2 linked regions of the Thermus aquaticus genome follow. The protein of the gene in region 1 interacts with the protein of each later gene in a pairwise test. Links are inferred from orthologs where the notes say so. Each region holds a gene or a part of one and is shown in the gene's direction. Other genes may lie near its edges.

The links.
Region 2: the proteins of BVI061214_RS02055 (region 1) and gyrA interact in binary tests that used the Escherichia coli proteins (3 or more experiments, as listed by UniProt). The link is inferred for Thermus aquaticus from one-to-one orthologs.

What each region holds. Positions count from the first base shown.
Region 1 is NZ_LHCI01000106.1:202,038-207,624, reverse strand. The notes cover bases 939-3,893. They hold BVI061214_RS02055 (DNA topoisomerase subunit B), read left to right. Parts: upstream 939-1,439; coding sequence 1,440-3,347; downstream 3,348-3,893. Other genes in these bases: hrpB (ATP-dependent helicase HrpB), read left to right, coding at 3,347-3,893; BVI061214_RS02060 (hypothetical protein), read right to left, coding at 939-1,314; BVI061214_RS02065 (TaqI family restriction endonuclease), read left to right, coding at 939-941. Outside these bases: BVI061214_RS02070 (N-6 DNA methylase family protein), read left to right, coding at 1-190; more of BVI061214_RS02065, read left to right, coding at 207-938; more of BVI061214_RS02060, read right to left, coding at 928-938; more of hrpB, read left to right, coding at 3,894-5,587. UniProt on the Escherichia coli protein: DNA gyrase negatively supercoils closed circular double-stranded DNA in an ATP-dependent manner to maintain chromosomes in an underwound state.
Region 2 is NZ_LHCI01000106.1:966,294-972,022, reverse strand. What follows is about bases 828-3,924. They hold gyrA (DNA gyrase subunit A), read left to right. Parts: upstream 828-1,215; coding sequence 1,216-3,633; downstream 3,634-3,924. Other genes in these bases: cutA (divalent-cation tolerance protein CutA), read left to right, coding at 3,634-3,924; aroQ (type II 3-dehydroquinate dehydratase), read left to right, coding at 828-1,069. Also shown: BVI061214_RS06400 (LysM peptidoglycan-binding domain-containing M23 family metallopeptidase), read right to left, coding at 1-613; more of aroQ, read left to right, coding at 632-827; more of cutA, read left to right, coding at 3,925-3,945; BVI061214_RS06380 (hypothetical protein), read left to right, coding at 3,942-4,154; BVI061214_RS06375 (hypothetical protein), read left to right, coding at 4,151-4,375; BVI061214_RS06370 (helix-turn-helix domain-containing protein), read left to right, coding at 4,450-5,058; BVI061214_RS06365 (DUF502 domain-containing protein), read left to right, coding at 5,079-5,726. UniProt on the Escherichia coli protein: A type II topoisomerase that negatively supercoils closed circular double-stranded (ds) DNA in an ATP-dependent manner to maintain chromosomes in an underwound state.

The sequences.
Region 1 (5,587 bases):
GCCCAAGGAAGGTGTGAGACTAGACCCCTCGTCCCTGGTGCAGTGGTTAAACTCCGAAGCGATGCAGAAGCACGTCAGGACGCTTTATCGCGACTTCGTGCCCCACCTGACGCTGAGGATGCTAGAAAGGCTTCCTGTAAGGAGGGAATATGGCTTCCACACAAGCCCAGAAAGCGCTCGAAACTTTTGAGCGTTTTCTCGCAAGCTTGGACCTCGAGTCCTACCAGCAAAAGTACCGCCCTATCAAAACGGTTGAACAAGACCTGCCTAGGGAGCTGAACCCGCTTCCGGACCTGTACGAGCATTATTGGAAAGCGCTTGAGGATAACCCTTCCTTCCTGGGCTTCGAAGAGTTCTTTGACCACTGGTGGGAAAAGCGCCTACGGCCCTTGGACGAGTTCATACGCAAATACTTTTGGGGATGCTCCTACGCGTTTGTTCGCTTGGGCCTCGAGGCTAGGCTGTACCGAACAGCCGTTTCCATCTGGACTCAGTTTCACTTCTGCTACCGCTGGAACGCCTCCTGCGAGCTTCCTCTAGAAGCTGCCCCAGAACTCGACGCCCAAGGGATAGACGCGCTGATTCATACAAGCGGGTCCTCAACAGGAATCCAGATCAAAAAGGAAACTTACCGTTCCGAGGCCAAGAGCGAGAACCGCTTTTTAAGGAAGCAAAGAGGCACCGCCCTCATCGAGATTCCCTACACCCTGCAGACACCAGAGGAGCTCGAAGAAAAAGCCAAACGGGCAAGAGTGAACGGAGAAACCTACCGTCTATGGGCCAAGGTTGCACACCATTTGGACCGTCTAGAAAACGGATTCGTCATTTTTCGGGAAAGTTATGTGAAAAGCATTGAGCTTTTTCTCCAGAAAAACGCTCCTACCCTATCTGGGCTCATCCGCTGGGACAGGGTGGCCCAGGAAGCCCTCACCGCCCCGTGAGGTAGACACGAAGCACAAGCCCCACAGCAAAGAGCAGGCCCACGGCCACGTAGACCTCGGGGCGCTTGGGGGGGTCCTTGAGACCCCGGTAGAACCACGCCCCGGGCTCCAAGCCCCCCAGGTAGTGGAGCCCGGCGGCGAGGAGGAGGCCGTAGAGGAGGTGCAGCCCGTCCTTGGGCCTGAGGCCCTGGAAGAAGAGGAGAAAGCCCAGGGCCACCTGGGCTATGGCTACCCAGGCCGCCCCCCTGAGGAGGGCGTAGAAGCGGGAAGGCAGGGGGCGGAAGAAGCCCAAGAGGCCCAAGAGGGCGAGAAGGGGAACGAGGGCCAGGAGGAGAAGGCCAAGGAGGGCGTGGGCCTGCAGGAGGAGCGCCATGCCCCCATGATAAAGGGCAGGGATTTTTCTGGTCTCACTCCGATCTAAACCCCAAGGCCGGGGAGGGCTTTTTCCCTTCCCCATGGGCAAATCCGCCGGAAGGTGGGGTGTGGTATACTGAAGGGGTGAGCTACGACGCATCCGCCATCAAGGTTCTGAAGGGGCTAGAAGGGGTGCGCCACCGCCCCGCCATGTACATCGGCGGTACGGGGGTGGAGGGCTACCACCACCTCTTCAAGGAGATCCTGGACAACGCCGTGGACGAGGCCCTGGCGGGCTACGCCACGGAGATCATCACCACCCTGAACCCAGACGGCTCCCTCACCGTGGAGGACAACGGCCGCGGCATCCCCGTGGACCTGATGCCCGAGGAGGGGAAGCCCGCCGTGGAGGTCATCTACACCACCCTGCACTCGGGGGGCAAGTTTGAGAGCGGGGCCTACAAGGTCTCGGGCGGCCTCCACGGCGTGGGGGCCAGCGTGGTCAACGCCCTCTCCGAGTGGACGGTGGTGGAGGTCTTCCGCGACGGCAAGCACCACCGCATCGCCTTCAGCCGGGGGGAGGTCACCGAGCCCCTCCAGGTGGTGGGCCCCGCCCCCAAGGGCAAGACCGGCACCCGGGTCACCTTCAAGCCTGACCCAGAGATCTTCGGGAACCTCACCTTTGACCCCAGCAAGATCCGGGCCCGCCTCAAGGAGGTGAGCTTCCTGGTGGCGGGGCTTAGGCTGGTCTTCAAGGACCTCATCCACGGCAGGGAGGAGGTCTTCCAGGACAAGGGGGGCGTGGCCTCCTTCGCCAAGGCCTTGGCGGAAGGGGAGGAGCTCCTTTACGAGAAGCCCTTCCTCATCCGCGGCCAGGAGGGCGAGGTGGAGGTGGAGGTGGGCTTCATTCACACCAAGGGCTACACCACCGAGATCCTCACCTACGCCAACATGATCCCCACCCGGGACGGGGGGACCCACCTGACCGCCTTCAAGGCCGCCTACAGCCGGGCCCTGAACCAGTACGCCAAGAAGGCGGGCCTCAACAAGGAAAAGGGCCCCCAGCCCACGGGGGACGACCTCCTCGAGGGCCTCTACGCCGTGGTCTCGGTGAAGCTCCCGCAGCCCCAGTTTGAGGGGCAGACCAAGGGAAAGCTCCTGAACCCCGAGGCTGGGGCGGCGGTGGGCCAGGTGGTCTACGAGAAGCTATCGGAGATCCTGGAGGAGAACCCCCGCATCGCCAAGACCGTCTACGAGAAGGCCCTCCGGGCGGCCCAGGCCCGGGAGGCGGCCAGGAAGGCCAGGGAGCTGGTCCGCCGGCAGAACCCCCTGGAGTCCGACGACCTGCCGGGGAAGCTGGCCGACTGCCAGACGGAAAACCCCGAGGAGGCGGAGCTTTTCATCGTGGAGGGGGACTCGGCCGGGGGGAGCGCCAAGCAGGGCCGGGACCGCCGCTTCCAGGCCATTCTGCCCTTGAGGGGCAAGATCCTCAACGTGGAGAAGGCGGGGCTTTCCAAGGCCCTGAAAAACGCCGAGGTGCGGGCCATGGTGGCCGCCATCGGGGCCGGGCTCAGCGGCACCGGGGAGGAGGCCCACTTTGACCTGGAGGGCCTCCGCTACCACAAGATCATCATCATGACCGACGCCGACGTGGACGGGAGCCACATCCGCACCCTGCTCCTCACCTTCTTCTACCGCTACATGCGCCCGCTTATTGAGCGGGGCCACGTCTACATCGCCCAGCCCCCCCTCTACCGCCTGCAGGTGGGGAAGAAGGTGGAGTACCTCTACTCCGACGAGGAGCTTGCGCAAAGGCTCAAGGAGCTGGAGGGCAAGAGCTACGAGGTCCAGCGCTTCAAGGGCCTGGGGGAGATGAACCCCGAGCAGCTTTGGGAGACCACCATGAACCCGGAGAAGCGGGTCCTCAAGCGGGTGGAGCTCCAGGACGCCCTCGAGGCCAGCGAGCTCTTTGAGAAGCTCATGGGCCAGGAGGTGGCCCCCAGGCGGGAGTTCATTGAGGAGCACGCCCGCTACGCCCAGATAGACGTCTGATGGACTGGATGGAAGAGGCGGTGGCCCTCCTCCTCCGGGAAGGCCGCCTTCTCCTCAAGGCCTACCCCGGAGCGGGGAAGAGCACCCTCTTTCCCCTGAGGCTCCTCAAGGCCCTTCCCGGCAAGGTCCTCCTCTTTGAGCCCCGGCGGGTGGCGGCCCGGGCGGTGGCGGCCCGGCTGGCGGAGAACCTGGGGGAGCCTTTGGGGAAGACTGTGGGCTACCGGGTGCGCCTGGAGGGGCGGGAGAGCCGGGAAACCCGGCTTTTGGTCATGACCGAGGGGCTTCTTCTCCGCCTCCTCCTGGAGGACCCCACGCTGGAGGGGGTCTCCGCCGTCCTGTTGGACGAGGCCCACGAGCGCCACCTGGAGGGGGATCTGGCCCTGGCCCTGCTCCTCAAGGTGCAGGAGACCATCCGCCCCGACCTCAAGCTGGCCCTCCTCACCGCCACCCCCGACGAGGACCTGAACCGGGCCCTGAAGGGGGAGGTCCTGGCCCTGGAGGGGGAAGGCCACCCGGTGGAGGTCTTCCACCTGGACCGCCCACCCCAAGGCCCCCTCGAGGCCCTGGCCGCCCGCTACGCCCGCAGGGCCTTCCTGGAGGGGGAGGGGGACGTGTTGGTCTTCCTGCCCGGCAAGGCGGAGATTGAACGGGCACGAAGCCTCCTCCAGGACCTCCCCGCCTTCCCCCTCCACGGGGGGCTTCCCCTAAAAGAGCAGGCCGCCCTCCTTAGGCCCGGCCCAAGGAAGATCGTCCTGGCCACGGACGTGGCCGAGACCAGCCTCACCCTGCCCAACGTGCGGGCGGTGGTGGACACGGGCCTGGCCAAAAAGCCCCGCTTTGACCCCAGGACCGGCCTCACCCGCTTGGCCCTGGTGCGGATCCCCGAGGAGTCCGCCCGGCAGAGGGCGGGCCGGGCCGGGCGCACCGGGCCGGGGCGGGTCTTCCGCCTCTACCCCGAAGGTCCCTTTCCCCCCAAGCGGCCGGAGATCCTGGAGGCCGACCTCTCCCGGGCCCTCCTCCTGGCCCTGGCCTTTGGGGAGCGCCTGGAAGAGCTTCCCCTCCCCACCAAGCCCCCCCAGGGGGCCCTAGAGGCCGCCTGGAACCTCCTCCGCCTCCTGGGAGCCGTGGAGGGGGAGGCCCTGACCCCTTTGGGCAAGCGGATGCTCACCCTCCCCACCCACCCCCGCCTGGCCCGGCTGGCCCTGGAGGCGGAAAAAGAGGGCCTCCTCCCCCTGGCCGCCGACCTCATGGCCCTTCTGGAGGAGGGCCTCGAGGGGGAAAAGGACCTCATGGTCCACCTGGAAGCCCTCCTGGAGGCCCGCTGGGCCGGGAGGCCCACCCGGGCGGAAAGGGCCAGCGCCCTCTGGCGGGGCCGCCTGGGCGCGCCCCCCTTAAAGGCCCTCCCCCACCCCGAGGAGGTGGGCAGGCTCCTCATGGCCGCCTACCCCGACCGGGCGGCGGAGCGCCTGGCCCCCGGGCGCTACCGCCTGGTCACCGGCCCTGCCCTGCGCCTGGAGGGAGGCCCCCCGTACCTGGTGGCCGTGGGGGCCGAGCTTGGCGAGAGGGAGGGGCGGGTCCTCCTCTACGCCCCCCTTTCCCGTGAGGACCTTTTAAAGAGGGCGGAGGTGGCCCTCTGGACGGGGTGGGAGGAGGGCAGGCTTAGGGGCTACCTGGAAAGACGGCTTGGGGCCTTAGTCCTGGAGCGCCTACCCGTGGACCCGGGGCCGCCCACGGCCCAGCACCTGAAGGAGGCCCTGAAGGGGTTCACCCTCCCCGAGGAAGGGGAGGAGGTCCTCCTCCGCCTCCGCTTCCTGAAGGCCCACGGGGTGGAGGTGGAAGCGCCTTCCCTGGAAGACCCCTCCTGGCTCCTCCCCTGGGCCCAGGGGGTGCGCCGCCTGGAGGACCTAAAGGCCCTTCCCTGGAAGGAGATGCTTTTGAGCCATCTGGGGGAGAAGCGGGCTCTTGTGGAGAGGCTCGCCCCGGAGAGCCTTCCGCTTCCGAACGGGCGAAGAAAGCGCCTCCGCTACCGGGAAGGGGCCCCACCGGTCCTCTCCCTGCGGGTCCAGGAGGCCTTCGGCCTCAAGGAGACCCCCAGGGTCCTGGAGGGGCGGGTCCCGGTGGTGGTGGAGCTCCTCTCCCCCGCCGGAAGGCCGGTCCAGGTCACACAGGACCTGCAAAGCTTCTGGGAAAAGCGCTACCCCGAGGTGCGCAAGGAGCTCATGCGCCGCTACCCCAAGCAC
Region 2 (5,729 bases), 760 kb from region 1 along the record:
CGAAGGCGCTGGTGATGCGCCCCTCCAGGGGCTTCACGAAAGGCCCCTGAAGGCGTAAAGGGCCCTCCTTGGGGCAGGCGGCCACCACCTTCTCCCGCTCCGCCTTGAGGCCCGGGTCCTTGAGGAGGGCCTCGAGGTCCTGGGAGAGGGCAAGGACCTCCTTGGCGTACCCGCCCGGGGCCACCTGGAGGGTGAGGTTCACCTCCGCCCCGTCCAGAAGAAGCCTAAGGGGGTAGGCCCCGGGCTCCACCAGGGCCCCCACCGGAACCAGGCCCCAAAGCCTCTCCCCCTCGCGGAAGAGGGGGTAGCGCCCCTCCAGGAAGAAGGCCTCGCCCCCGCCATACCCCTCCACCCTGAGGCCGAAGGCCCGCCCCTGGACGGGGTGGGTGTACCAGAGCCGCCCCTTGGGCAGGCTCATCTCGGCCACCGGGCGCACCCGGAGGACCTGCCCGGCCCGGATGCGGCTTGGGTCCTTCAGGCCGTTCAGGCGGGCCAGCTCCTCCACCGTGGTGCCGTAACGCTTGGCGATGGCGAAGAGGGTCTCTCCGGGGGCCACCACGTGGGTCTGGGCCAGGGCAAAGGAGAGGAGAAGGACCAGGGCGAAAAGGCGCATGGGTTTATGCTAAGGCCAATGGTCCTGATCCTGAACGGCCCCAACCTGAACCTCCTGGGAAGGCGGGAGCCCGAGCTTTACGGAAGGACCACCCTGGAGGAGCTGGAGGCCCTCTGCGAGGCCTGGGGGGCGGAGCTGGGCCTGGGCGTGGTCTTCCGCCAGAGCAACTACGAGGGCCAGCTCATAGACTGGGTCCAGCAGGCCCACGAGGAGGGCTTTTTGGCCATCGTCCTGAACCCCGGGGCCCTCACCCACTACTCCTACGCCCTCTTGGACGCCATCAAGGCCCAGCCCCTTCCCGTGGTGGAGGTCCACCTCACCAACCTCCACGCCCGGGAGCCCTTCCGCCAGCACTCGGTGACCGCCGCCGCCTGCCGGGGCATCGTCTCCGGCTTCGGCCCCCTCTCCTATAAGCTGGCCCTGGCCTACCTGGCCGAGGTCCTGGAGGTGGGGTAGAAACGTCTTCCCCGGAAGCCATCCCCTCCGGGCGTATCCCGGGGTAGCCACTATTTGGGATTAAACCAAACCGGGAGGCCATGGCCCCTGGCCCACCCCGATGAGGTATACTGAAAGGTGGCGTCTAAACGCCATCCAGGAGCGCTATGGCCCAGGTTCTGCCTGTAGAAATCACCGAGGAGCTCAAGCAAAGCTTCATCAACTACGCCATGTCCGTCATCGTGGACCGGGCCCTGCCCGACGTTCGCGACGGGCTCAAGCCGGTCCAGAGGCGCATCCTCTTCGCCGCCTACCAGGAGGGGGTCCTCCCGGGGCGCAAGCACGTGAAGAGCGCCAAGATCGTGGGCGAGGTCATGGGCAAGTACCACCCCCACGGGGACGCCGCCATCTACGACGCCCTGGCCCGCCTGGCCCAGCCCTGGAACCTCCGCTACCCCCTCATTGACGGCCAGGGCAACTTCGGCTCCATAGACGGGGACCCCCCGGCGGCCCAGCGCTACACCGAGGCCAGGCTGTCGCCCATCGGGGCGGAGATGCTCCAGGACATGGACAAGGAGACGGTGGACTTCCGCCCCAACTACGATGGCTCCCTTAAGGAGCCCGAGGTCCTGCCCGCCGCCATCCCCAACCTTCTGGTGAACGGCTCAAGCGGCATCGCCGTGGGCATGGCCACCAGCCTCCCGCCCCACAACCTCGCCGAGGTGGTGGACGCCCTGGTGGCCATGATTGACAATCCCGGGATCACCCTCGAGGAGGTCATGGCCCACCTGCCGGGCCCCGACTTCCCCACAGGGGGCAGGCTCTCGCGAAAGGGCATCAAGGAGGCCTACGCCACGGGCCGGGGAAGCCTCAAGGTCCGGGCCAAGGTCCGGGTGGAGGAGAAGGGCTCTAGGCCCATGCTGGTGGTCACCGAGATTCCCTACCAGGTCAACAAGGCGGGCCTCATCGCCCAGATCGCCGCCCTGGTCAAGGCCAAGAAGATTGAGGACATCGTGGCCCTCCGGGACGAGTCCGACCGCCAGGGCCTCCGCATCGCCATTGAGCTCAAGCGGGGGGCCAACCCCCAGGTGGTCCTCAACCAGCTCTACAAGCACACCGCCCTCCAGTCCTCCTTCACCGTGAACCTCCTGGCCATCGTGGAGGGCGAGCCCCGGGTCCTCTCCCTCCTAGACCTCATGCGCCACTACCTGGACCACCGCAAGGAGGTGGTCCGGCGCCGGAGCCTCTTTGACCTCAAGAAGGCCGAGGAGAGGGCCCACATCCTGGAGGGCCTCCTCATCGCCCTGGACCACATTGACGAGGTCATCGCCCTGATCCGGGCCTCCGAGGACGCCCCCGCCGCCAGGCGGGGCCTCATGGAGCGCTTCGGCCTCTCCGAGGCCCAGGCCCAGGCCATCCTGGACATGCGCCTCCAGCGCCTGGTGGCCCTGGAGCGGGAGAAGCTTTTGGAAGAATACCGGGGGCTCATGGAGGAGATCGCCCGCCTCAAGGCCATCCTGGAGGACGAAGGCCGCCTCTGGGGCGAGGTCAAGCGGGAGCTCCTCAGAGTCAAGGAAAAGTACGGGGACGCAAGGCGCACCCTCCTCACCGAGTTTGAGGAGAGCTTCAACCCCGAGGACCTCATTGAGGACGAGCCCATGGTCATCACCCTCACCGCCCAGGGCTTCCTGAAGCGCCTTCCCCTGGAGGCCTATAGGGCCCAGGGGCGGGGCGGCAAGGGCCTCATGGCGGGCAAGACCAAGGAGGAGGACGAGGCCACCCACGTCTTCGTGGCCGACGCCCACGATGACCTCCTCGTCTTCAGCAACCGGGGCCGGGTCTACCGCCTCAAGGTCTACGACCTGCCGGAGATGGGCCGCCAGGCCCGGGGAGTCCACGTGAAGACCCTCCTGCCCCTCGCCGAGGAGGAGGAGGTGGCGGCTCTTTTGGCCGTGCGGGGCCTCGAGGGGGAGGGCTACCTGGTCTTCGCCACCGAGCGGGGCCTGGTCAAGCGCACCGCCCTCAAGGAGTACGCCAACCTGGGAGCGGGCGGCCTCATCGCCATCCGGCTTCTGGAGGGGGACCGCCTGGTGGGCGTGGCCCTCTCCGACCCCGAGGACGAGGCCATCCTGGCCACGGCCGAGGGCCAGGCCATCCGCTTCCCCCTGGAGGAGGTGCGGGCCACGGGCCGGGACACCCAAGGCGTGGTGGGCATTCGCTTTAAGAAGCCCCAGGACCGGGTGGTCTCCCTGGTCACGGTGAAACCCGGGGAGATGGTGGACCTCCTTTCGGTGAGCACCCGGGGCTACGGCAAGCGCACCCCCCTCAGCGAGTACCCCCCGCAGGGCCGGGGAGGGATGGGGGTCATCACCTACGCCGTCTCCGCCAGGGTGGGCCGCCTGGCCGCCCTCCTCAAGGTGCGGGGCACGGAGGACCTTCTGGTCCTCTCCAAAAAGGGCCTCACCCTCCGCACCCCTGTGGCCGAGATCCGCCAGTACTCCCGGGCCACGGCGGGGGTCAAGGTCATGAACCTTCCCGAGGAGGACGAGATCGCCAGCGCCTTCGTGGTGGAGGAGGAGAAGTAGATGGAAGAGGTGGTCCTGATCACCGCCCCCAACCAGGAGGTGGCCAAGACCATCGCCCGGGCCCTGGTGGAGGAGCGCCTGGCGGCCTGCGTGAACCTGGTCCCCGGCCTCACCTCCGTCTACCGCTGGCAGGGGGAGGTGGTGGAGGACCAGGAGGTGCTCCTCATCGTCAAGACCACCACCTTCGCCTTCCCCAGGCTTAAAGAGCGGGTCCTCGCCCTCCACCCCTACACCATGCCCGAGATCATCGCCCTCCCCATCGCCGAGGGGCACGGGGCCTATCTCTCCTGGCTCCGGGAGAACGTGGGATGACCGAGGACATGCTGGACTTCCTCCGGGCCCTCCACCGGGCGGGGGCCAGGTTTCTCCTGGAATCCCCCTCCTTTGACGGGGCCTTCGCCCGCAGGCTCACCCACCGGGTGGAAGGGGTGGAGGTCTTTGTGGTGCATCCGGAGGACTTCAAGGCCCTGAAGCGGGCCTTCGGCCGGCCCGTGGACCTGAGGGACCTGGAGGAACTATGAGGGCGATTAAACCGGTGGCCCGGAGGTTCTCCCTGGAAGAGAGGCCGGACGACCTTTCCGAGTGGCGGGCTCTCCCCGTGGAGGAAAGGCTAAAGGCGGTGTGGGAGATGGCCCTCTTCTGGGCTAGGCTGGAGCTGGAAGAGGCCAGGAAGCGGGGCGAGGCCCCGGAGATCGCCCTGGACCGCCTACTCCCCGTGGCCCGGAAGCGCCCCCTTCGGTAGCCCGGGCTTCATTTTTTCAACCTCTCCGTTTACAAAATCCCTGGGGCGTGCTAGCCTGGGGACAGGAGGCAGCCATGACCCAGGCCCGCGAAACGGTGAGCTTCAAGCCCGGCGAGGTCATCCTCTACCCCGGCCGCCCCGGTCCCCGGGACCGGGCCTACAGGGTGCTTTCAGGCCTGGTCCGCCTCGAGGCCGTGGACGAGGAGGGCAACGCCCTGACCCTGCGCCTGGTGCCCCCGGGAGGCTACTTCGGGGAGGAGGCCCTTTTCGGCCTGGAGCGGGGCTACTTCGCCGAGGCGGTGACGGGGGTGGTCCTGGAGGCCCTGCCCAAGGAGCCCTCCCCCGAGGAGATGCGGGCCTTGGCCCAGCACCTGGCGGAGGCCCTGGCCCGCGCCTACCGCCGCATTGAGAGCCTGGCCACCCAGCGCCTCAAGAACCGCATGGCGGCGGCCATTCTGGAGCTGGCCGCCACGCCGCTAGCCCGGGAGGAGGAAGGGGTCATCGTCCTCCACGCCACCCACGACGAGCTGGCCGCCGCCGTGGGCAGCGTGCGGGAGACGGTCACCAAGGTGATCGGGGAGCTCGCCCGGGAGGGGTACATCCGCTCCGGCTACGGCAAGATCGTCCTCAAGGACCCGGAGGGCCTGAAGACCCTGGCCCAAAGCAAAGGCGACGGCCGCTAGAGGCTGGTAGACTGGGGCTCATGCGGCTCCGGCAACGCCTCCTCACCGGCCTGGTCACCCTTCTCCCCCTCCTGGTCACCCTCTACTTCCTGGGCTGGGTCTACGCCTACTCCGGCAGCTACATCCAGGCCTTCCTGCGCTTTTTGGGCCTCGAGGTGCCCCAGGCCTATAGGCCCGCCCTCCCCTTCGTGGGCCTCCTTCTGGCGGCGGCCCTCATCTACCTGGTGGGGGCGCTGGCGGAGCACTACCTGGGCAGGCGCCTCATCGTCTCCCTAGAGCGCTCCCTCCTCCTCCTACCCATCGTGCGGGACATCTACAAGGCGGTCCAGCAGATCGCCCACACCCTCTTCGGCCAAAAAGAGGTCAAGTTCAGCCGGGCGGCGGTCATTGAGTACCCCAGGCGGGGCCTTTACACCCTCTGCTTCGTGGTCCAGCCGGTGGAAGGCCGCCTTCCCCCTCTGCCCGAGGGGTACACCGCCGTTTTGGTCCCCACGAGCCCCGTCCCCGCCAGCGGCGTGGTGATCCTGGTGCCCTCCGAGGAGGTCATCCCCCTGGAGATCAGCGTGGAGGACGCCCTTAAGTACGTGGTCTCCGCCGGCTTCCTCCTGCCCGAAAAACCTTCAAAGGCCTTTAGCGCCCTCCAACAAAACCCCACGCCCCCCGCCTAGAAT